One region of the Noviherbaspirillum sp. FW303-A3 genome, then DNA from elsewhere that is predicted to be linked to it. Evidence: riboswitches for the same ligand, from Rfam matches in the RefSeq annotation. Region 1 holds a riboswitch; each other region holds the start of a gene.
The links. A riboswitch is a leader RNA that binds a small molecule or an ion and turns the genes downstream of it on or off. The one in region 1 is predicted to bind cobalamin.

Region 1 (7,573 bases):
GCCCTGGTCGGGCAGCCGAATGCGGGCGTCGACATGGTGTTCAGCTTCCCGCAACTGATTGCCCACCTGACGAAGACGCGCGGCGCGCGTGCGGGATCGATCATCGGCTCCGGCACGGTGTCGAACAAGGACGCGTCCAAGGGCTATACCTGCGTTGCCGAAAAACGGGCGCTGGAAATGATTGCGGACGGCGAAGCGAAAACGCCGTTCATGAAATTCGGCGACACCATCAAGATCGAGATGCTGGACACCAACGGTAAATCGATTTTTGGCGCGATCAACCAGCAGGTCGCGCAGTACACGCCGCCAAAAGCGCGTTGAAACTCAGTCAAGGAGCTGCCATGAGCATACTCGCTGCCACTCAGGTCGGCCAGGCCGCCGCCATTCCCGCCGCCGTGCCGATCCACGGGCTGCATCACTTCGCCTACCGTTGCCGCGATGCGGAGGAGACCCGGCATTTCTACGAGGATATTCTCGGGCTGCCGCTGTTCCACTACATTCGCAAGGACATCGTGCCTTCGACCGGTGAATACTGTCCGTACGTGCACATCTTCTTCCGCATGACCGACGGTTCCTGCATGGCGTTTTTCGACCTCGGCGACGATACCGCGCCGGCGCCTTCCGCGAATACGCCCGCGTGGGTCAACCACATTGCCTTGCGCGTGGATACCGTGGAGCAGCTGGAGGCGATGAAGACGCGTCTCGAGGCGAACGGTATCGAAGTGCTCGGCGTCACCGACCATCGCATCTTCAATTCGATCTATTTCTTCGATCCCAACGGCATTCGCCTCGAACTGTGCGCGCAGCTCGCGCCCGCCACGCAGATGGTCGAGGAGCAAAAGGGCATCCATGAAAAACTGGATGCGTGGACGAAGGAAAAGGCTGAGCGGCTTGCAAGGAAATAGATGACCATGACGCCGAAAGAACTTTGCGAGCAATACCTCGCCGCCTTGAACGAAGGCAGCATCGACCGCGTGCTTGCATTGTTCGAGCCGGATGCGTACGTCCTTTCGCCGCTCTACGGCAGGATGCCGGTCGCGCCGTTCTATGCCGGATTGTTCGGCGATACCAACCGCTCGGAAACCACCTTCGTCAACCTGTTCGAATCGGCGTCGGGGCCGGTTGCGCTGCAGTTCCATTACCGGTGGACGCTCAAGAGCGGGCGTGTGGTCGAGTTCGACTGCGTTGACGTGTTCGCGCTCAATGCCGACCGGTCGCGCTTTACCAGCCTGACGATCATCTACGACACGGCGCCCTTGCGCGAGGACTTCGACGCGGCGCGGCGCTTGCCGGGGTAAGGGGAGGGGGAAGGTAAGCATCCCGGATGCGAAGGCATCCGGGATTTTTTGTCAGGCGGCGAGGAGCGACGTAGTCGTCGTCTTGCAGCCGTCGAGCAGGAAGGCGAGACTGATCACCAGCACCAGTTCGCCTTCGGCGGAGCGGGCGGTGCCGTTGACGCCGGGAACGGACAGGGCGGTCAGCGGCTTGATCACCAGGTCGGCCGTGCCGTCGACGGCCTCCACCGCGACGATGTACGGCTGCGGGGCAGCGACCACGATACCGACCTTTTCCTTCGTGGGTTCATACCCGAGGATGCCGCCCAGGGAGCGCACGGCAAGCGGCCTGCCCTGGTCGCGCAGGACGGGGGAGCCTCCGACCGACTCGAACTCTTCCGGCAATTCCACCACGCGCTCCACAACGGCCATCGGCAGGGCCAACGCTGCGCCGGCGGTGCGCACCAGCATCGTCGGCACGATCGACAGTTCGATCGGCAGGCGGATGGTGAACACCGTGCCTTTGCCCATGTCGGATTCGATGCGGATCGCGCCGCGGTGCTTTTCGACCGCGGTCTTTACCACGTCCATGCCGACGCCGCGGCCCGATACGCTGGAAGCCACTTCCTTGGTCGAAAAACCGGGCAGGAAGATCAGCTGCAGCGCCTCTTCCTTGCTCTGTGCAGCGTTTTCGCTGATCAGGCCCTTGGCAATCGCCTTGCTGCGCAGCTTGTTCGGATCCATGCCCTTGCCATCGTCGGATACCAGGATCATGACGCTGCTGCCTTCCTGCCATGCCTTGAGCAGGATGTTCGACTTGGCGGGCTTGTCGGTGCTCGCGCGCTCTTCCGGCGTTTCGATGCCGTGGTCGAGCGAGTTGCGCAGCATGTGCACCAGCGGATCGTACAGGCTGTCGACGACCACGCGGTCCACTTCGGTTTCCGCACCTTCGATGATCAGGTCGACGTCCTTGCCGAGGTCTCTTGCCAGTTCGCGTACCAGGCGGGGAAATTTCTGGAACAGGCGGCCGACAGGCTGCATGCGGGTGGACAGGGTCGCGCGCTGGAGTTCGGTGGAGTAGCGCGATGCGCGGCTCAGCGTTTCCTGCAGCGTCGACATCAGTGCGGCAGCCTGTCCTTCGAACTTGAATTGCGCGAGCTTTTCGAGAAGTACCGCGGCCTGGTTGGCGGCCTGTACGGATTCGCCGGCGACTTCGAGCAGTGCGTCCAGCTTGACCGCATCGATACGGATGGTGTCTTCCTTGACCTGCGTCGGAACCGCGCGCGCGCCTTCATCAGCGGCCGGCTTGGCGATCGGCGTGACGCTGGCCGGTGCGGCAGGCGCTGCCTGAGCCGCAGGTGCCGCCTCGGCGGGCCTGTCGGGAAGCGTGCCCGCCGGTACCACGGCGCGGTAGAGCGCTTCCCAGTCCAGGCCGTCGGCCCCGACGGTGCTTTCGGCGGCAGCGGGAGCAGGTGCGGCCTCGGCTTTGGCGGGCGCCGCCGGCGCGACAGGCGCTGCAGCATTGCCTTCGATCGCCTGGGCCACCAGCGCCTCCAGCGAGGCGGGCATTGCCTGCAGGCTGTCGGGGGCTGCGCCGTTGGCCAGCTGCTTCAACTGGTCGCCGACAAAACCGCTTGCCTGCAGGCCGGCTTCGATCGCAGCCGGCGTGACAGGCACCTTGCCGGTGCGCAGTGCGTCGAACAGGTTTTCGGTCAGGTGGCAGGCCGACACGATCGCCGGCAGGTTCATGAAGCCTGCGCCACCCTTGATGGTGTGGAAGGACCGGAACAGCGCGTTGAGCGTGTCGCTGTCGTTCGGGTAACGCTCCAGAGAGAGCAGGTGCTCTTCCACGTTCGTCGCCAGGTCGAGCGCCTCAACGACGAATTCCTTGAGCATGTCGTCCATCAGAACCCCAGGTCGGCAAGCAGGCTGTCCACGTCGTCCTGTGCCATGGCGGCTCCCGGCGCGGACGGACCCTGCATCAGTTCAACGGGCTTGTTTTCGGCGATCGCCGCCTTGATTTCCGGCGGAGCGTTATCGCGCAGGAGCTGCGCGAGTTCGTTCTCCACGCGGTTGGTGATATTGACGATTTTCTTGATCAGCTGGCCGGTGATGTCCTGGAAATCCTGGGCCATCATGATGTCCAGCAGGCGGGCTTTCTCCGCCTCGGTCGCTTCCATGACGACGGCGGCAAACTGCTTCGAGTCGCCTGCCAGCGTCTTGAACTCGTCGATGCTGAGCTTGCCGTCGAACAGTTGCGCCCAGCGGTTTTCCATTTCGTGCGCCTTCTTGCCCAGGGTTTCCTGTTCGGGCATGCAGGTATCGACCGCGTTGAGCACCTTGTTGGCCGCCTGTTCCGTCAGGCTGGCGACATGGTTCAGGCGGCCCTGCGCATCGCTGATCTGGCTGGCGACGTCGGACAGCGAGCGGTCATAGCCGAGTTCGCGCAGGGAGTCGTGCAGCATACGGACGATGCCGCCGAGGCGTTCGTACATCGGCTTGCCGGACTGGTCCACGAATTCGGCGTCGCCGGCCGCTTCACCTTCGCCGGATTCCGCGACAGCAACGGATTCAGCCTCGGCCTGGCTTGCGGCCGGTTGGGCGGCAGGAGCGGCGACTGTTTCGGCGCGGTGAGCTGCTACTTCTTCAAACAGTGCTTCGAGATCGTCGTCTGCTGCGTCGGTCATGGTGATGCTTTCCTGTGAGTGGTGTCGGCTTTTGTCTTACAAATGCGCAAAATCGGACAGGCAAGCCCGGGCAGGGGTGTCCTGTCATGGCCTCGATTATCAGTCACGGTTTTCTTGCGCGCAACTTGGACATCATAATGCCATGCGCGATACGGTCAAAGTGCGGTTTTCCGAAGTGTTGCACTTAGGCGGTGGCGTCAACCAATTTAACCGTTTCCTGGTGCAGCGCATGCCCGGGCGTGCCGAAGGCGTCGCAAATCGTCAGGTGGTTCGCGTCCGGTAGTGCAACATCGATAACATGCTTCGGCTTCCATGCGTCCGCAATCAGCCCCGTCTGGCGGCGGAATTCTTCCGATTCCTGTCCGCCGAATGCGGTGATGAACGGCGCCGGGTGCGACTGCGGCATGCGATACGGCGACAACGGGGCAATATCCTCCTCGCCGAGCTTCAGGTCGACGTTGACGAAGTCAGCATGGCGCACCGGTTCCAGGTCGTAGACGCCGGAAAGGAGGACGCCGCCTTTCACCAGGTCCGACGGGAGGTCGGCGCCGAAGACCGGCCATATCGCGGACATCATCATGGCTGCCAGGTGGGCGCCGGCAGAATGACCGGCAACCACGATGCGCTTCGGATCGAAATCGTATTTTTCCGCGTTGCGATACAGCCAGGCGAGCGCGCGCAGTTGCTGCAGGACGATCTCCGCAATCGATGCTTCGGGCGCCAGGGTGTAATTCGTCATCGCGACGTTGATCCCGGCGCGGGTATAGGCAGGGGCGATGAACGAGAAGTCGGACTTGTCCAGCGAGCGCCACCATCCGCCATGGATGAAGACCAGCAGCGGTGCATCGCTGCGGTAGGTCGGGAAGAAGTCCAGCCTTTCGCCGCCCGCTTCGCCGTAAGCCAGGTCGAACAGCGCGGCATGCGTGCGCCGAGCCTGGGCGGAATCCTTCAGCCAGCGGGTGAAGATATACGGATGATCCGGGATCATGGCGCGTGCGTTGTATTGCTGGCTATAGTATTCGGCCTTGTTTTTCATGGTTGGTGACTTGTTCTGCTGGAAAGGAGGTTGCACAGTTTACTTGCAGCTGGCCGCTCAGGAAACATTTGCCGTAGGACTTTTGCCGAATTGACTCGGTCATGCCGCGAGCATACACTTTCCGCGTTCTGGTGCCCGCGCGCATTTCCATGCGCGCAGTTAAACGGGAAACACGGGGCCTTCTGCAGGCTAACGTGTGCTGCCCCCGCAACGGTAAGCAAGCGTCGCCCCTGTGCGGCGGCCGGTCACTCCACGCCACTGTGTATTAGAGGGTGCTATGAACTAGGAAAGGGGGCGCGCAGCCCCGAGAGCCGGCCGAATGCTAGGCGCGGCGACGCGTCGTAGCGGTGCTACGGCAAGGAGCCGCAACACCGCATTCGGCCGGTTCTCGGGACTGCCCTTCGGGTTCGGTCGAGAAGGGACGCATTGCGGTGTTGCGACGCTTGCTCAGACGCCAAGTCTGAGCAAGCGTCGCGCCTAGCACTGCATCCCTTCTCGACCGAACGCGCCCCCTTTCCTAGTTCATAGCACCCTCTATGCATGGGAAGGCCGACCGGTCCGACTTGCCAGCCCGGATACCGGCCGGAATGGTTCCCTGCTGCTTCGCCAGCCGGGAGCGGCGTCACCGCGGACGGGGTTTGCCGCGGCCCCAATCACTTTTCCTGGCCACGCACGCCGTGGCACGACCATGCATATTCCTCATATCGAGACTACGGCCGATCCGGCGCTGTCCTCGGCGCTCGACGCCGCCATCAATAACAAGACCAAGCCGCTGGGCAGCCTCGGCATGCTCGAACAGCTCGCGAAACAAGTCGGGCTCATCCAGCGCACCGCCGAGCCGCGCATCGAAAGCCCCGCCATCCTGGTATTCGCCGGCGACCACGGCATCGTGGCGGAAAACGTATCCCCGTATCCGCAAAGCGTCACCTGGCAGATGGTGGAAAATTTCCTTGCGGAGGGGGCGGCGATCAACGTCTTCGCACGCCAGAACGGCTGTGCGCTGCATGTGATCGACGCCGGGGTCAACCACGACTTCGGTTTTCGTGACGGATTGATCGACAGGAAGGTGGCCAACGGGACGCGCAATTTCCGCGTCGAACCGGCCATGACCGCGGACCAGTGTGCGATGGCGCTGCGCCATGGCCATGCCTTGGCGGCGACACTGCAGGGCAATGTCGTGGGCTTCGGCGAAATGGGCATCGGGAATACAAGCGCGGCAGCCGCCTTGATGCACAAGCTGACCGGCGTGCCCGTCGCCGGATGCGTCGGCGCCGGCGCCGGGCTTTCGCAGGACGGCGTCGAACACAAGCGGCGTGTCATCGAGCAGGCAGTGGCGCGGTATGCCGTCGTCAACGAGCCGATGGATATCCTTGCCACGTTCGGCGGCTTTGAAATCGCGATGATGGCGGGCGCCATGCTGGGCGCAGCGGAACGCCGCATGGTACTGATGATCGACGGCTTCATCGTGACCAGCGCCTTGCTGGTTGCCGCGCGCCTGCAACCCGCGATCCTCGACTATTGCGTGTTTTCGCATTGTTCCGACGAACGCGGCCACCGGCACATGCTGGAGCATTTCGGCGTCCGTCCGCTGCTCCAGCTCGGGCTGCGCCTCGGCGAAGGCAGCGGATGCGCGCTGGCGATACCGCTGCTCCATGCCGCGGTCAACTTCCTGCGCGAAATGGCGACCTTCGAGTCCGCGCAGGTCAGTTCGGCGGACAAGTAAGGCGATGCAATCGTCCACGCCAGCCGTCGGGCGCGCCGTTCACCAGGTGCGCCTGTTCTTTATTGCGCTGCAGTTTTTCACGCGCCTGCCGATCCCGCGCTGGGTCGGGTTCGAGGCGGACTGGCTGCATCAGGCGAGCCGCTATTTTCCGGCGGTAGGCGTAGTGGTGGGTGTGGTCGCATCTGCGATGTACGCGCTGGCGCAGATGGTGTGGCCGCCGGTGGTTGCAGTCCTGGTGTCCATGGCGGCCGGCATCTATCTCACCGGCGCATTTCACGAGGACGGCTTTGCCGACACCTGCGATGGCTTGGGCGGCGGCGTCACGAAACAGCGCGTCCTCGAAATCATGACCGATTCGCGCATCGGTGCATACGGTGCGATCGGCATCGGCCTGCTGCTTGCGGTCAAATGCGTAACCTTGTCAGGATTGCCGGCGAAGGCCGCCATTGCGTCGCTGCTGCTTGCGCATCCGCTCTCCCGCCTTGCATCGACGGTGCTGATCTGGAAGCTGGATTACGTCAAGCAGGAAGGGAAATCCAAGCCGCTGGCACAGCGCATGTCCAATGCCGAATTCGCCGTCGCCGTGGTGACGGTCCTCGCAGTATTGATGCTGGTCGTGTCGACCGGATTTCTTTCCTGGCGCGCTCTTGTCGCAGGTACGGCCGCGGCTGCATTGTCGGCATGGTGGCTGGCGCGCAAATGCGTTCGGCGCTTGGGCGGTTACACCGGCGATTGCCTCGGAGCGATCCAGCAGTTGAGCGAAGTCGCGTTCTATCTCGGCGTGCTCGCCGTCGCGGCAAGGTAATGCGCCTCTACCTTATCAGGCACGCGCGGCCGGTCGTGCAAGAAGGCA
Region 2 (7,573 bases), 940 kb from region 1:
CGACCAGCTTACCGACCTGGAAGCAGCACGCAAGGAAGGGATCGCGTTCGGGGCGGTCTCATGGGGCTACGGCGCGATCGAGTCGTTCCGGCAGCATGCTCCCGAGGAAGAGTTCGGCCAGGTGTCGGATATCAAGCGGATCGCCTGAGTCATTTCTTTCCCGGCGGCGGCGCCTGCGGTTTCTTCCCAGCTTCCTTCAGCAAGGACACGCAGGGACTGTCCTCGGCCGGCCCGGGGTTGATCAGCGCCAGCAAGGCCGCTGCAGGAGCGGCGGCCACCCCGAGCACCGTCGCCGCTGCCGCCTTGGCTGCCACCACACCCTTGTCCACGCCGAAATCGGGTTCCTTGAACGTGCCGCTCACGTACAGCGGCGAGCGCAGGGAAATGATGCGCACGCCCTTGCTTTCCGGTTGAATGGTCAGGTTCAGTTTTTCTTCCGCAAAACTGATATTGCCGTCGGCGGTGATCGTCGCATCATTGGTGTCGATGACGAACAGCCGCGTTTGCATCACGCCATCCTTCACCGCGAAGTCAGCCGCCATGCAGTTGAGCTGCACCTGGCGGTCGCCGAACAGCTTGGCGGCAAGCGCGCTGGCGATGTTCAGGCCGGCGGCCTCGAGGATGAACTTGCTGATGCTGCCCTGGCTGATGAGCGACTTCACTTCGCCGTTGGAAGAGGCGAGCAGGGCGGCGAAGGAGTTGCCCGTGGCGCTCAGTTCGGCGTCGCCATTGACTTCACCGATACTCGCCTGCATCGATTCGGCCTTGGGGAAGAGTTCCTTCAGGCGCAGTCCGCGTGCCGACATCTTCATCCTCGCCTTGGCGGGATTGCCGCGGCCATTGATGTTCAGCTCGGTGGTCAGCCTTCCGCCCGCAATCCCGAAGTTGAGCGGCCCCAGCGACAGCAGTCCGTTGTCCATCGTTACATTCGTCTGCAGGTTGTCGATGGGCAGCGCTGCATCGCGGATGATTTTCTTGCCGCTGAACTTGACCTTGACGTCCATCTTGCCCCAGCGGTCGGTCTTGAACGGGGACACGGGGAGGACTTTGCCGGGAGGGATTTTCGCTTCTTCGTCCTCCTTGTTGGCTTCCTCATCGGTGCCGACAAGGGCGCGCAGGTCGGTCAGACGCAACTGGTTGGACACTACTTCGCCGCCCAGGAAGGGGCGCGGCTTGCGGTGCAGGTATTCGAGCGTGCCGCCGATGTCGCTGTCGCCGACCTTGCCCTGGAATTTTTCGTAGCGCACGCGGATGTCGTCCGGCTTGAAGCTGGCGACTACGCGGCCCTCGGTGGAGAATTTCGGTGTTTCCGGCAGCACCAGGCCGCTGATCGGAAACAGGTCGGCCATGCTGGCGCCAAGGATCTTGAGCTTGAGGTCGAGCGCGCTCGGATGTGCCGGGTCGGTGAGCCGCCCGTCGGCGGTGATCGTCGTTTCGCCCACCTTCAGCGTAGCCTCCACCGGATACTGCACGTTCTTTTCCATCAGCGTCAGCAGGCCGCCCGCCTTGCCGCCGCCGCCCACGCGCTCGCCGTTGAAAGTGCCTCCCAGCCTGAAGTTGACCGTGCCGTCATCCGACGTGTCGATCTGCGCGGTGGCATCGGCTTTCTTCGCCGGATCGACGTAGCGCACATTGCCGTTCTTGATGGCAAGACTGTGCAGCGAGAAGGTCCACGCCGACGGCTCGTCCTCTTCCTCCTTCTTGAAGGTCCAGTTGTTCTTGTCGTCCTTGCTCTTCTCCAAAGTCACCGTGCCGCCATCGATGACCAGGGTGCGGATGCTGATGGTCTTCGTGGACAAGGCGAGCGGATTGACCGTGGTGTCGACCTGCCGCACGCGTGCCATCATCGGGCCGGTTCGTGCCCAGTCCGGATTGCCGAGAGTGATGTCCTGGGCGCGGATGTGGGGCCAGGGGACGAAGCGCCGCCAGCCGACCTGCTGCTCCGGCGGTCGCTCCCAGCTGAACGACAGGTCGCCGTTGATGGCGAACGCGCGACCGGTGGCCTCGCTGACCTTGTCGTTGATCCAGGGCTTGAAACGGTTCCAGTCGAGGGACGATGCGATCGCCAGCAGCAATGCCAGCAGGGCGACGATCGACGCAAGCGTGATTCCAGCAATTTTCAGTCCACGTCTCATGACCGTTTGATTGCGGCTGGATATTACAGTTCGATCAATTAATGCAGGACAATGATGCGAGTCGATAGTTGCGTGCAATCAAGGCTGGACGCGGGTATCCGCAGGCAGTATTACTACGATATGGTCAGAGCGGCCGGCTGCGGTTACCTTCTGGCTGATAAAAAATATTGGAGACAGACCATGAGCCTTGCCCATCTTCTCACCCGCCACGCCCGCCAATCGGCAGGTCGGCCCGCGATATTGCATGGAGAGGCGGTGCATGCGACCTACGGCGAATGGGCGTCGCGCAGTGCCGGCCTCGCGCAGCGGTTCCGCGATGCCGGACTCGTGCCGGGCGACCGCGTGCTGTTATTCATGCGCAACCATCCGCGCTATCTCGAAGTGATCTGGGGCGCCTGGTGGGCCGGCCTCGTGGTCGTGCCGGTCAACGCCAAGCTCCATGCCAGGGAAGTGGAATGGATCATCGCCAATGCAGGAGCGCGCTGGGGTTTCGTAACCAAAGATGTCGCACCGGATGCGCTGGCCGGACTGGAGCGCCAGGTGGACATCGAATCGCCTGAGGCGGATATGCTGCTTGCCGCGGCATCGGACCCGATGGCCATCCCGGTTGCCGAACGCGCACAGGACGACACCGCCTGGCTGTTCTACACCAGCGGCACCACCGGCCGGCCCAAAGGCGTGATGATCACCCACCGCAACCTGATGACCATGGGGCTCACGTATTTCGTGGATGTCGATGCGGTATCGCCGGAGGACGCGATCGTCTATGCCGCCCCGATGTCGCATGGCGCGGGCCTGTATGCAATTCCGCATCTCATGGCCGGCGCGCGGCATGTGGTGCCGGCGTCGGGCGGCGTGGACCCCGCAGAGCTGTTTGATCTGGGCAGGGCGGCCGGACCGCTTTCCACCTTCGCCGCGCCGACCATCGTCAAGCGCCTGGTGGACCATGCGGAGCAAACCGGCCTGTCGCCGGAGGGCGCAGCCCGTTCGTTCAAGACCATCGTGTACGGCGGCGCGCCGATGTACGTGGCCGACATCCAGCGGGCGCTGCGCGTGATGGGGCCGCGCTTCGTGCAGATCTACGGGCAGGGCGAAACGCCGATGGTCGCCACCGCACTGTCGCGCCGTCACCTCGCGGATTCCGGCCATCCTCGCTATCTCGAACGAATTGCCTCGGTCGGCATTGCGCAGGCGCCCGTGCAGGTCCGCGTCACTGACGAGAACGGGCGCGACCTGCCCGCAGGAGACGTCGGCGAAGTGCTGGTCAAGGGCGACAGCGTCATGGCCGGCTACTGGCGCAATGACGCCGCGACAGCCGCCGCCATTCGCGATGGCTGGCTGTTTACCGGGGATGTCGGGTGCCTGGATGCGGACGGTTTCCTCACGCTGAAAGACCGCAGCAAGGACCTCATCATCAGCGGGGGCTCCAATATCTATCCGCGCGAAGTGGAGGAGGTGCTGCTGACTTGCCCGGGCGTGGCCGAGGCGGCCGTTGTCGGTGCGCCCGATCCGGAATGGGGCGAGGTGGTGGTGGCCTTTGTTGTTCCGTCCGCCGGCGCGGAAGTCACAGAGGAGTTACTGGACCGGCACTGCCTGGAACAGATCGCGCGCTTCAAGCGGCCGAAACGTTACCTGCTTGTGGGGCAGCTGCCGAAGAACAACTACGGAAAAGTGCTGAAGACGGAGTTGCGCACGCGGCTCTCGGAAAGCATTCAGGGCGCCGCGCAAGCAAATAACCTGGCATGAAGCCGTCGCGAGTTAGGTCGCATGTTCAGAAGGTCGGGCTTTGCAGCCCAACCTGCCATGCCGGAAAGGCTATTTCAGCCCCGGCCCATTATTGCCGCGTACTTCAATGGTCGCCTGCTGTTGGCGCAAGTGATCGATTAGCGTTTCGTCGGCTTTTGGCTTCTGGGCCCACTGATCGAAATACACCAGCTGGTCTATGGGCAGCCTGGGCAACCAACCTGCGCTTTCCAGTTCCGGTTTTTGGTAGAAATGACTGACATAGCCGAGACAGAGGTAGGCGACCGGGGTAATGCTACGGGGGATGCCGAGTGCATCCTGCAAGTCGTCCTGGTTGAAGATGCTCACCCAGCCCACCCCCAGGCCTTCTGCGCGGGCGGCCAGCCATAGATTTTGCACGGCACAGACACTGCTATAGAGATCCATGGTCCGGATATGGGTGCGCCCCACCACAACGGGGCCAGTGCGCTCGCGATCGCAGGTGATGCAAAGGTTGACCGGCGACTCGAGGATGCCTTCGAGCTTGAGGCTGCTGTAGATGTCGCGCTTGTTACCGTCGAACATCTGCGAAGCTTCGTCATTGGCCTTCTTGAATACGTCGTGGACCCTTTGCTTCACCTCCTGCGAGCGGACCAGCAGAAAATTCCAGGGCTGCATGAAGCCCACCGAAGGAGCATGGTGCGCTGCCATCAATACCCGGCTTAAAACCTCGTCGGGAACGGGATCGGGCAAAAATTGCCCACGCACGTCCCGGCGGCTGAAAATGGCCTGATAAACTGCGGCACGGGCCGCATCGGAAAATTGGTGTTCGGTCTGGATGGTCTGGTTTTCCATGGATTCCCCTTCAGGAAAAGTATCGGCTGCCGGGCCTTGCAGCCGCTGTCGATCTTCAGGCCGGTCTTCTGACTCGGATTCATCCGTGCAGAGCGCCTTCCCGACTCGCGCCAGTGGCATTCAGCTCTGCCCGTCCTCCTCACAGCGTTGGGCACGTGGCGGAATCGCACCGCCTTCCCGATTCTCCCTTGCGGGCACCTGAAGAAAATCTGCCGCAGCATATGTCCGCGGCGGGCCGAATGCTATTACACATATGACACGAGGGCAATACGGAGTGGATTTGACCAAGGAATCCAGCCGGCTTGTCCGGCTGGCTGCTTTCAATGCCGCTTGACGGCGTCAGAACTCATCCCATTCATCATTTGTCCCGGTCTTCAGTGCGACCAGCTGGCGGGGTTCCGTACGGCGTTGCGCGGCGACGGCCGTGCTGGAGGTGGTCTTGCGGCCCAGGTGCTTTGCGGGAGCGCGCATCTCCCGGACTGCCGGTTGATCGGACGGGACGCCGCCCGCGACCTTGAACACGCTGACGACACCCGCAAGCGATGCGGATTGTTCGCGCAGGGATTCGGACGCTGCAGCCGCTTCTTCCACCAGCGATGCATTCTGCTGTGTGACTTCATCCATCTGCGAGATGGCCTGGTTGATCTGCTCGATGCCGGCCGTCTGCTCGGTGCTGGCCGCCATGATCTCGCCCATGATGTCCGTCACGCGTTTGACGCTGTCGACAATCTCGGTCATCGTCGTGCCGGCCTGGTCCACCAGCCGCGATCCGGTATCCACCTTCTCGACGGAGTCGTCGATCAGCGCCTTGATTTCCTTGGCGGCCGAGGCGGAACGCTGCGCCAGGTTGCGCACTTCGGCGGCGACTACCGCGAAGCCGCGGCCCTGTTCGCCGGCGCGGGCCGCTTCCACTGCGGCATTCAGCGCAAGGATATTGGTCTGGAAGGCGATGCCGTCGATGACGCCGATGATGTCGACGATCTTCTTTGCCGACTCATTGATCGAACCCATCGTATCGACGACTTGCGAAACGACCGCTCCGCCCTTGCTTGCCACCTCGGAGGCGGACATCGCGAGCTGGTTCGCCTGCTGGGCATTGTCGGCGTTCTGCTTCACCGTGGAGGTCAGCTCTTCCATCGACGAGGCAGTTTCTTCCAGCGAGCTTGCCTGTTCTTCAGTGCGTGAGGAGAGGTCGAGGTTGCCGGTCGCGATCTGGCTGGAGGCCGAGGCGATGGATTCCGTTCCCTTGCGTACTTCCTGGACGATATTGGAGAGGCTGTCGCGCATTGCTTTCATTGCGGACAGCATGCTCGTATTGTCATCCTTGCGCAGAGAAACATTGACTGTCAGGTCGCCGCTTGCGATGCGGTTGGCGATCTCGGTGGCGTAGGCCGGCTCGCCGCCCAATTGCCTGACAAGCCCGCGTGTAATGGTCACCGCAGCAGAAATGCCGGCCACGAGCGCGAGGGCGGACAGCAGGAGCATCCAGAATCGCGCGCTCTCATAGGCTTCGTCGGCGGCCTGGGCGTCCTTCGTGTTGTTTTGCTTCTGGAAGTTGATATTTTCGTCCAGCGCCTCCTGCCATTTCCGGGTAGCCGGCGCAGCGGTCTCCATCAGGAATTGCGTTGCTTCGGCATCCTTGTTCTCTTTCGCCAGTTCAATGACTTTTTGATTGAGCGGGCGTGCGGTCTGCATGGCTGTACTGATACGCGTCCGGAATCCCTTGCCGGTTTCGCTTGCGGGCGTCTTGTCCAGTGCCGCCGCGGCGTCGTCGTATTTCTTGCGCATTTCGACGATCTTGGCGATTTCCGTTTCGATAGTGGCCGCATCCTGAAGCAGGACGACGGTCCGGGTGATGCGCGAAACCACGTGGACGGCCTCCGACATATCCTGCAGGAGTCCCATCTTGTACACGTTGTCGTTGACGATTTCGTCGACGCGATCATCTATCTGCCGCATCCGGAGTATGCCGAGCGCGGCGATAAATGCGAGCATGACGAGCACGATGCCGAAACCGAGGCCGAGGCGGTGGCTGACCTTCATCTTGGAAAGATTCACGATATCTCCCTGTCGAGGTGATTGGAACGCGGTTATCAGGCTGCGTGACGAAGGGCCGTGCCAAGGCCGAGCACTTCGTCATTGACCACTTTGTCGATGTCGAGGAGGATGAGCATCCGTTCCCCGATCGTGGCCAGCCCCTTGAGGTAGTTGCTGTCGAGCGCGGTGCCCATTTCCGGCGCCGGCTTGACATCGTCAGGCGAGAGTGCGACGACATCCGATACGCTGTCGACGACAATGCCGATGACACGTGTGTCGATATTGAGAATGATGACGACCGTGAACTGATCGTACGTGATCGTGCCCACATTGAAGCGGATGCGCATGTCGATGATCGGGACGATGATGCCGCGCAGGTTGATCACCCCCTTGATGAAATCCGGTGCATTGGCGATGGTGGTGACGGCCTCATAGCCGCGAATTTCCTGTACCTTGAGGATGCCGATTGCGTACTCTTCCTTGCCCAGCCTGAACGACAGGACTTCGTTTTCGTTGCTGCTTTGAGTGTCGCTGCTCATGTCTCCTCCTTGTTAATTTGAAACAGCAATGGGACGTTTTACGGTCTGGCGAAATTAGAGGGAACGCAAAAACACGCACGGTTGCCGTGCATTGACAACGAGCGCGTTCAGCAGGTAATTGCCGGTGGAAAAAGGTGATTCCCGAGAGGGAGGGGCGCCGCTGGATTTCCTTTTGCAGCGTTGTACGGATGTGGATGAGGACTCCCGATACGGGATGCCGGTCTTGTATTGCGAAGTACCCTGACGCAGATTCTGACGTCTTGCATGTCTCCGGCTCCCGATTCA
Region 3 (7,573 bases), 2.0 Mb from region 1:
GGCGCCAATGTTCTGGCGGCCAGGCGGATGGTTGTAATAGATGATGGCAATACGCTTGTCGCGATTTGCCTTGCCGCGCAGCGTCAGCCAGCGATGGACACGCGCCGAGAGGAGGTTGATTTCCGCATCCAGTGCGACGGGCGGGCGTGTCTCGATGCCCGTCACGCGATCCAGCCGGCTTCTGCCGAGCGCCGAGACGACGACGGGCTGGCCGATACCCTGCAATTCAGGCAGGGCAACACGATACTGAACGGAGTCGGCAGGCAGTCCGTCCGGCGACAGACGCCACTGGGTTGCGTTGCGTTCAGTCAGACGGATGGCCTTGAAAACGGGTACATCGAGTTTCTTGAAGGCGTCGATCACCGCTTCCCGCCCTTCGGCGGCGCCTACGACGAAGTCCTGCAATACGATCAGCGCAGCGGGCCGTGCCGGTGCAATCAGCTCGGGCAAGCGTTCCAGCACATCGCGCGATGCCGTTCCCCAACGGGTCAGGATCTGCACGCACGGCAGGCCGCGCTGTTCGATGCGTTGGCAGAGCGCAGCGGGCGTGCCGGCATCCATGTTGGCGAGGTCCAAGACCACGACGCTGTGCATCGGGCCTAATCCAAGGGATGCCCCTGCGCTCCTCGCCGATGTGTCACTGAACTCTTTGCCGCCGACGCGCATGCGCAACGCCGGCTCCGGCTTCGGGACCGGCAACGACTGCCGCGGGTCGAGCAGATGAGCAAACAGCGCCGCCATGTTTTCGCTGCCCCAGGCCTGCCAAACTTGGCGGGCGGCCAGCCACCGGCGGGCTGTCGGGTGGGCGCCGGCTGCATGCAAGGCCGATACGGGCGGGTTTTCCTGTGCCAGCTGGAACAATGTATCGGCGGGGAAGTTGCCCAGGCTTCCGGAGCGATCCGCACCGAGGTTGCGGCTCATCAGGTTCAAGCTGGATTCCCCATTCATGGCGAGCACGGCAGTGTGCGGGCGTGCATGGCGCTCCAGGGCATCCTTCAGACGACGCGCCGGGTCGCCGAAAACAGCGGCCGCGAGCACGCTGTCAGCCTGTCCTATCCATTGGCCGAGCTGCCTGTCGCTCGCGGCCATCAGTTGCGCTGGCGTGCGCAGCACGATGCGATCATCGGGGTGACTTGCGAGGTGACGGTGTGCGGCTTCGATGGCGTTTGGCGCCGCACGTTCGGTTACCACTCCGAACAAGGTTGCGGCCCAGCTCTGCGCGCCTGCGGCAAGAAGGATGGCGCAGACCAGATAGCGGGCGAAATGAAAGTCGGTTGAGCGGGCCGGCATATTCTTCTGACGGTGTACTGAAAGGCACCAGGCCAGGAGAAAAAAGCTCACGCGAGCCTGCCGGACGGCAGACATCAATGAAACCTTTCCCATCACCCCGGGGATTGGTGCGGCTATGCTTCAGGCCGGTCTTCTGGCTCGCCTTCATCCTTCCCCGACCTTCCCATGCCAATGCACAGTGGTGTTTTCGGAGTCGTCAGGCTTACAGCAGCGGGGGCTGCGCCGGAATGCCTGATCGCTCAGAGTCACCGGCTTCCCGTTTCACTCGCTCGCAAACAAGGAGCAAGTCACCTAAAGTGACGGCAGTATAACGCAACATTACGCGATGCCCGCGCAGGGTGTGGAGACGTGGACAGGATCAGCAATACCCCCTCGTTCACCCGCTGCCGCGTCAGGTCATGCGGTAATCGCGAATGACATCCTGATCCGGCTCAATGCCAAGCCCGGGCCCCTGCGGCACCTCGATGGCGCCGCGCTTGGGGATGATGGCGTCGCCGTACAGCTGCGCCTCCAGGTCGAAGTAGCGCCACTCGACCAGCGCATTGGGACCGCCCAGTGCGGCGCTCGCATGCACGCTGGCGAGCAGTCCGGGACCGTCATAGAACGTGTGCACCATGACGGTCGTGTTGTGTGCGCTGGCCAATGCGAATACCTTGCGCAATTCGGTGATGCCGCCCATCTTTGCCGGACTCGGCTGCACGAAATCGACGGCCTCCGCTTGCAGCAGGTGCTGGAATTCCATCAGGGTCGATGCATTCTCGCCGGCAGCAACAGGAATGCCGCCTTCGCGGCGCACGCGTGCAAGGCCGGCGACATTTTCGGGAGGCCATACCGGCTCTTCGAGCCAGCGCAAGTGATAGGGCCGCAGTCTGCCGGCCATATCGAGCGCTTCCCGCACCGTCCACGGACAGTTCACGTCGAGGGTGATCTCGATATCGTCCCCGGCTGCCTGGCGCGCGGCGTCGACGCAGCCAATCGCCACTTCATGCAGCTTGAGATACCGGTAGCCATCGTTCAATGCGCGACGGACATTTTCCCGCACCAGTTCGGGGTCCGAGTAGCGGATCAGGCTGGCATAGCAGGGCAGGCTGTCCGTGTCGCTGCCGCCGAGCAGCTGATGCACGGATTGGCCAGCGATCTTGCCTGCCAAATCCCATAGCGCAATATCCAGCGCGGACAAACCGAACATGATGGCGCCGCTGCGCCCGAAGATGTGCAGCGTCACCTGAAGCTCATGCATGAGCTTCTCAATCAGCGAGCAATCGCGGCCGATGCAAAGCGGCGCGATGATCCGGTCAACTGCGGCCTTCACCGCCGGGACTGCAGTGAAGCCGAAACTTTCTCCCCAGCCGACCAGCCCCTGCTCCGTGGTGACTTTCACGACCAGGGAATCGACCGTTTTCAGGTCCTTGCCGCCCCAGGCGCCGGTATCCGACCGGCCTCCTGCGGTAAACGGGATACGCAACGGAATGGCTTCGATTGTGGCGATCTTCGTGCTGGCGGCTGTGCTCATGGAAGCCCCTATTCCAGTACAGCATGATTGAAACGCGTGCTGACCCGTCGCGCGCGATTTTCAGTGTATACGCGCACCTGGAAATTACAAAAACAGCATTGATCAGACGGAACAAGCGGCATAGTTTCCATGCATCAACCAATTGATGCGCCGTATTTCTTGACCTGGATCACCCTTTTTCAAACATGTTCCAGCAGGTACCCGATTGGCGCGAAGGCACCCCATATTCATGGGATGAATGAAGTGTGCGCCGATGCTTTAATGCCCCAAAAATGACATCCGTCCCCTACCGTGCAAGATCTTCACTCCTCATCCCTCCGGCCGATCATTGCCTGGTCCGACATCCTGCTCGTCGGCCACGCGCAGATCGACGCCGACCACCGACGCATGTTCGAGATTGCGGACCGGCTCCATGCCGGCATTCGGGAAGCACGCAAAGACTTGCTGGTGCGTGAGGTGATGGTGGAATTGATGGACTATACCCTGACGCATTTCGCGCGCGAGGAAGCCTTGATGAAAGCAGCGAGGTTTCCCGGACTGGAGGATCACCGGTTCGAGCATGAGCTCATTTCGTACCGTCTTCGCAACCTGCAGCGTGAGGCTTACAGCGGACGCGAAGGTCTTGCCGGCGAACTTGAAGTCTTCCTCGACCGGTGGCTGGCCCGTCACATCCTGACGTCCGATGCACAGGTCGCGATCGCATTGCGCGAAGTGCCGGCGACGCAGCATCCGTCGCCGGCTATTCCGAAGTGTCCGCGGCACTGACCGTCATGGGTGCGGCCGCCATCATCATCAGGATCGTCAGGAAGTAATCCGGGACGGTTTCATCATCGCCGCCCCGGGCGGCTGTCAGCGCCGCAAACGCAGGGCAGTCTTGCTTTTCCCCGGCAATGCAGGATAGGCGCGCGCCGGTTCCGCCGCCGGAAGCGCGAGCATCGGCGCATTCTGGCGCAGCCCGTCATCGCTCACGTGGAACACCGATACGGCCTGTACCAGTTCCTCGGCTTCCTTCTTCAGGTTCTCGGCGGCGGCCGCCATTTCCTCGACCAGCGCCGCGTTCTGCTGCGTGACCTCGTCCATCTGCGAGATCGCCTCGCCCACCTGCGACACGCCGATGCTCTGCTCGTTGCTGGCCGCGCTGATCTCGCTCATGATGTCCGTCACGCGGCGAATGCTCGCCACGATTTCCTGCATCGTGCTGCCGGCCTGGTCCACCAGTACCGTGCCCTGCTCCACGCGCTCCACGCTGGCGCCGATCAGCGTCTTGATCTCGCGGGCCGCCTGCGCCGAACGCTGCGCCAGCGAGCGCACTTCCGCCGCCACCACCGCGAAGCCGCGCCCTTGTTCGCCGGCCCGCGCCGCTTCCACCGCCGCATTGAGCGCGAGGATGTTGGTCTGGAACGCAATGCCGTCGATCACGCCGATGATTTCCGAAATCTTGTGCGAGGCTTCGTTGATGCCCTTCATCGTCGATACCACTTCGTCGACGATGCCGCCGCCCTTGACCGCGATCGCGCTCGCGTCCTGCGCGAGCTGGTTGGCTTCGCGCGCACTGTCGGCGTTCTGCTTCACCTGCGAGCCCAGCTCTTCCATCGACGCCGCCGTTTCCTCCAGCGAGCTGGCCTGCTGTTCGGTGCGCGCCGACAGGTCGTTGTTGCCCTGCGCGATCTCGGCGCTGGCCGTGGCCACGCCTTCGGCATTGCGACGCACGTTGCTGACCACATTCGACAGGCTGTCCTGCATCACATTGAGCTGCGCCATCAGGCTGTGTTGATCACCCCGCTGCAGTTCGATGCGCATGGCGAGGTCGCCCTGTGCCACGCGTTGCGCCACGGCGGCGGCTTCCGACGGTTCCGCGCCGAGCTGCCTGAGCGAGCGCCGCACGATGGCGCCGATGACGAAGAACAGCGCCACCTGCAACACGCCCTGCCCGATCCACAGCAGGATGTTGAAGCGGCGGATCGCCGCCAGGTCGTCCTTGATATCGAGCGTCACGCTGGCCGCGCCGAGGACGGCGCCTTCATCCACCGCATGGCAGTCCAGGCACTTGCTGCTCCTGAACTCCTTCATGGCAATGAAGGGCAAGACGGCGCGCAGCGAGGCCTCGCTTCCACTGTCGGTCATCTTGAAAGCCGGTTTGCCTGTCGCCAGCACGGACTTGTCCAGGTCATCGACCGGCTCCTGCTCAGGCAGGCCGGGACCGAATTCGTCGTTGGTCCCCTTGCCGCGCACGATGCGCAGTTCCTTGATGCCGTCCGAGATGCCGATCTGCTTGATGAAGCGCGCCTTGGCCTTGGCATCGCTGATGACATCCTTGCCGGCCACGGTGACGTCCATCAGCGTGTTCAGACCGTTGATGGCGCCGTCGGCCACCGCCGTCGTCCGCTCTTTCGCCGCGATCAGTTCGCGCTGCTCGAACTGGTTCGACACCCAGTGCTGCACACCGATGAGGACAACCAGCAGGAAACCCTGGATGAGAATTTGCAGTTTGCGTTGCAGGCCAAGCCGACTCCACCAATCAGACATGCTCTTTCTTCCTTTGCAATTCGGTGACCGGCTCGCCATGCGGTCTTCCGCGCGCGCCGCAAACAATTTCAAACCACGCATTCAAGCCTAAAGAACACGTTCATCAGCGGCAATGGGGCGGCTTGATTCACGTCAATCCGCCGCGCAAATACCCGGCGGTTTGTCTCAGCCGTTCAGCCTGAACACCGCCACCGCCTGCACCAGCTCTTCGGCTTCCTTCTTCAGGTTCTCGGCGGCGGCCGCCATTTCCTCGACCAGCGCCGCGTTCTGCTGCGTGACCTCGTCCATCTGCGAGATCGCCTCGCCCACCTGCGACACGCCGATGCTCTGCTCGTTGCTGGCCGCGCTGATCTCGCTCATGATGTCCGTCACGCGGCGGATGCTCGCCACGATTTCCTGCATCGTGCTGCCGGCCTGGTCCACCAGTACCGTGCCCTGCTCCACGCGCTCCACGCTGGCGCCGATCAGCGTCTTGATCTCGCGGGCCGCCTGCGCCGAACGCTGCGCCAGCGAGCGAACTTCCGCCGCCACCACCGCGAAGCCGCGCCCTTGTTCGCCGGCCCGCGCCGCTTCCACCGCCGCATTGAGCGCGAGGATGTTGGTCTGGAACGCAATGCCGTCGATCACGCCGATGATTTCCGAAATCTTGTGCGAGGCTTCGTTGATGCCCTTCATGGTCGATACCACTTCGTCGACGATGCCGCCGCCCTTGACCGCGATCGCGCTCGCGTCCTGCGCGAGCTGGTTGGCTTCGCGCGCACTGTCGGCGTTCTGCTTCACCTGCGAGCCCAGTTCTTCCATCGACGCCGCCGTTTCCTCCAGCGAGCTGGCCTGCTGTTCGGTGCGCGCCGACAGGTCGTTGTTGCCCTGCGCGATCTCGGCGCTGGCCGTGGCCACGCCTTCGGCATTGCGACGCACGTTGCTGACCACATTCGACAGGCTGTCCTGCATCACATTGAGCTGCGCCATCAGGCTGGCACTATCGCCGCGCTGCAGGTCGATGCGCGTGGCCAGGTCGCCCTGCGCCACGCGTTGCGCCACGGCAGCCGCTTCCGACGGTTCCGCGCCGAGCTGCCTGAGCGAGCGCCGCACGATGGCGCCGATGACGAAGAACAGCACCACCTGCAACACGCCCTGCCCGGTCCACAACAGGATGTTGAAGCGGCGGATCTTGGCCAGGTCGTCCTTGATATCGAGCGTCACGCTGGCCGCGCCCAGCACCGTGCCCTCATCGACGCCGTGGCAGCGCAGGCATTTGCTGGAGCGAAATTCCTTCATGGCGATGAAGGGAAGGACGGCGCGCATCGTGCCGTCGTCGTGCATGACGTACTGCGGCTTTCCGTCCGCCATCACCGCCTTGTCCAGCGCATCGACGGCGGCCTCTTCCGGCAGGCCGGGGCCGAATTCCTTATCGACTGCTTCGCCGCGGATGATCCGGAATTCCTTGACGCCGTCGGTCACGCCGATCTGCTTGATGAAGCGCGCGCGGCCCTTCTGGTCGCTGATGGCGTCTTCGCCGTTGATGCGCACATCCATCAGGGTGTTGAGGCCGTTGATGGCGCTGTCGGTCACCGCTATCGTGCGGTGCCTGGCGTCGTTCAGGATGCTCGCCTCGTAGCGCGCGGCAATCCAGTGCTGCACGCCGACGAAGACGACGAGCAGGAATCCCTGTATCAGGATTGTCAGCCGGGACTGAAGCCCGAGCCGGTTCCACCAATCAGACATGTATTTCCTTCCGTTGCGTTCATGCGCGCGAATGAATACTTGACGCAATGCCACGCCCGATCCGACCGGCTCCTGCGAACTGTACGGACTCAAGCGTAATGAACGTCCTGCCCTGAGGCAATGGCAAATGTTGATCCATGTCAATTCTAGTCCTGAAACAGTCGACACCGCGACAATCCTTTGCGGAGGAGAACTATTTCCGTACGACACACTCACAGGGAAGTGATCCACCAGCGCCTTCTACCGTGTTGAAATTCCTGAAAAACCTTGTCGGTTCGACCGACGCCCCGCCGAGCCCCGGTCCCGTCGCCTATCCGCGCCCGATGGCGGAAATGACGGAATACCTTGTCCTCCTGCAAACCTGCGGCACCGCGCCCAACCGGGGCAGGCAGGGAAACCTGCTGCGCCTGGCGACGCTGCTGAGCGAAGATCCCTATTGCCTCGGCTACCTGCACGGCATGTTCGACGCGCTGTGCGAACAGTGGGAGGTGCCCGCCGCGGAACGCCGGGTCGTGGCCG

Region 2: linked by a shared signal. The riboswitch ahead of bluB (5,6-dimethylbenzimidazole synthase) and the one ahead of cobT (nicotinate-nucleotide--dimethylbenzimidazole phosphoribosyltransferase) in region 1 are both predicted to bind cobalamin.
Region 3: linked by a shared signal. The riboswitch ahead of AC3WOY_RS11250 (cobaltochelatase subunit CobN) and the one ahead of cobT (nicotinate-nucleotide--dimethylbenzimidazole phosphoribosyltransferase) in region 1 are both predicted to bind cobalamin.

What each region holds. Positions count from the first base shown of each region.
Region 1 is NZ_JBYTAZ010000001.1:4,263,377-4,270,949, forward strand. It holds gene AC3WOY_RS20470 (fumarylacetoacetate hydrolase family protein) at 1-321, shown strand, start outside; gene AC3WOY_RS20475 (VOC family protein) at 342-905, shown strand; gene AC3WOY_RS20480 (nuclear transport factor 2 family protein) at 912-1,298, shown strand; gene AC3WOY_RS20485 (chemotaxis protein CheA) at 1,350-3,179, opposite strand; gene AC3WOY_RS20490 (protein phosphatase CheZ) at 3,179-3,961, opposite strand; gene AC3WOY_RS20495 (alpha/beta hydrolase) at 4,146-4,997, opposite strand; cobalamin riboswitch at 5,110-5,331, shown strand; gene cobT (nicotinate-nucleotide--dimethylbenzimidazole phosphoribosyltransferase) at 5,686-6,720, shown strand; gene AC3WOY_RS20505 (adenosylcobinamide-GDP ribazoletransferase) at 6,725-7,525, shown strand; gene AC3WOY_RS20510 (histidine phosphatase family protein) at 7,525-7,573, shown strand, end outside.
Region 2 is NZ_JBYTAZ010000001.1:5,199,502-5,207,074, forward strand. It holds gene AC3WOY_RS24850 (HAD hydrolase-like protein) at 1-148, shown strand, start outside; gene AC3WOY_RS24855 (AsmA family protein) at 150-2,135, opposite strand; gene AC3WOY_RS24860 (class I adenylate-forming enzyme family protein) at 2,316-3,881, shown strand; gene bluB (5,6-dimethylbenzimidazole synthase) at 3,951-4,712, opposite strand; cobalamin riboswitch at 4,754-4,929, opposite strand; gene AC3WOY_RS24870 (methyl-accepting chemotaxis protein) at 5,052-6,755, opposite strand; gene AC3WOY_RS24875 (chemotaxis protein CheW) at 6,806-7,288, opposite strand.
Region 3 is NZ_JBYTAZ010000001.1:2,295,138-2,302,710, forward strand. It holds gene AC3WOY_RS11250 (cobaltochelatase subunit CobN) at 1-1,290, opposite strand, end outside; cobalamin riboswitch at 1,397-1,600, opposite strand; gene AC3WOY_RS11255 (mandelate racemase/muconate lactonizing enzyme family protein) at 1,682-2,803, opposite strand; gene AC3WOY_RS11260 (bacteriohemerythrin) at 3,095-3,568, shown strand; gene AC3WOY_RS11265 (methyl-accepting chemotaxis protein) at 3,653-5,329, opposite strand; gene AC3WOY_RS11270 (methyl-accepting chemotaxis protein) at 5,495-7,054, opposite strand; gene AC3WOY_RS11275 (hypothetical protein) at 7,303-7,573, shown strand, end outside.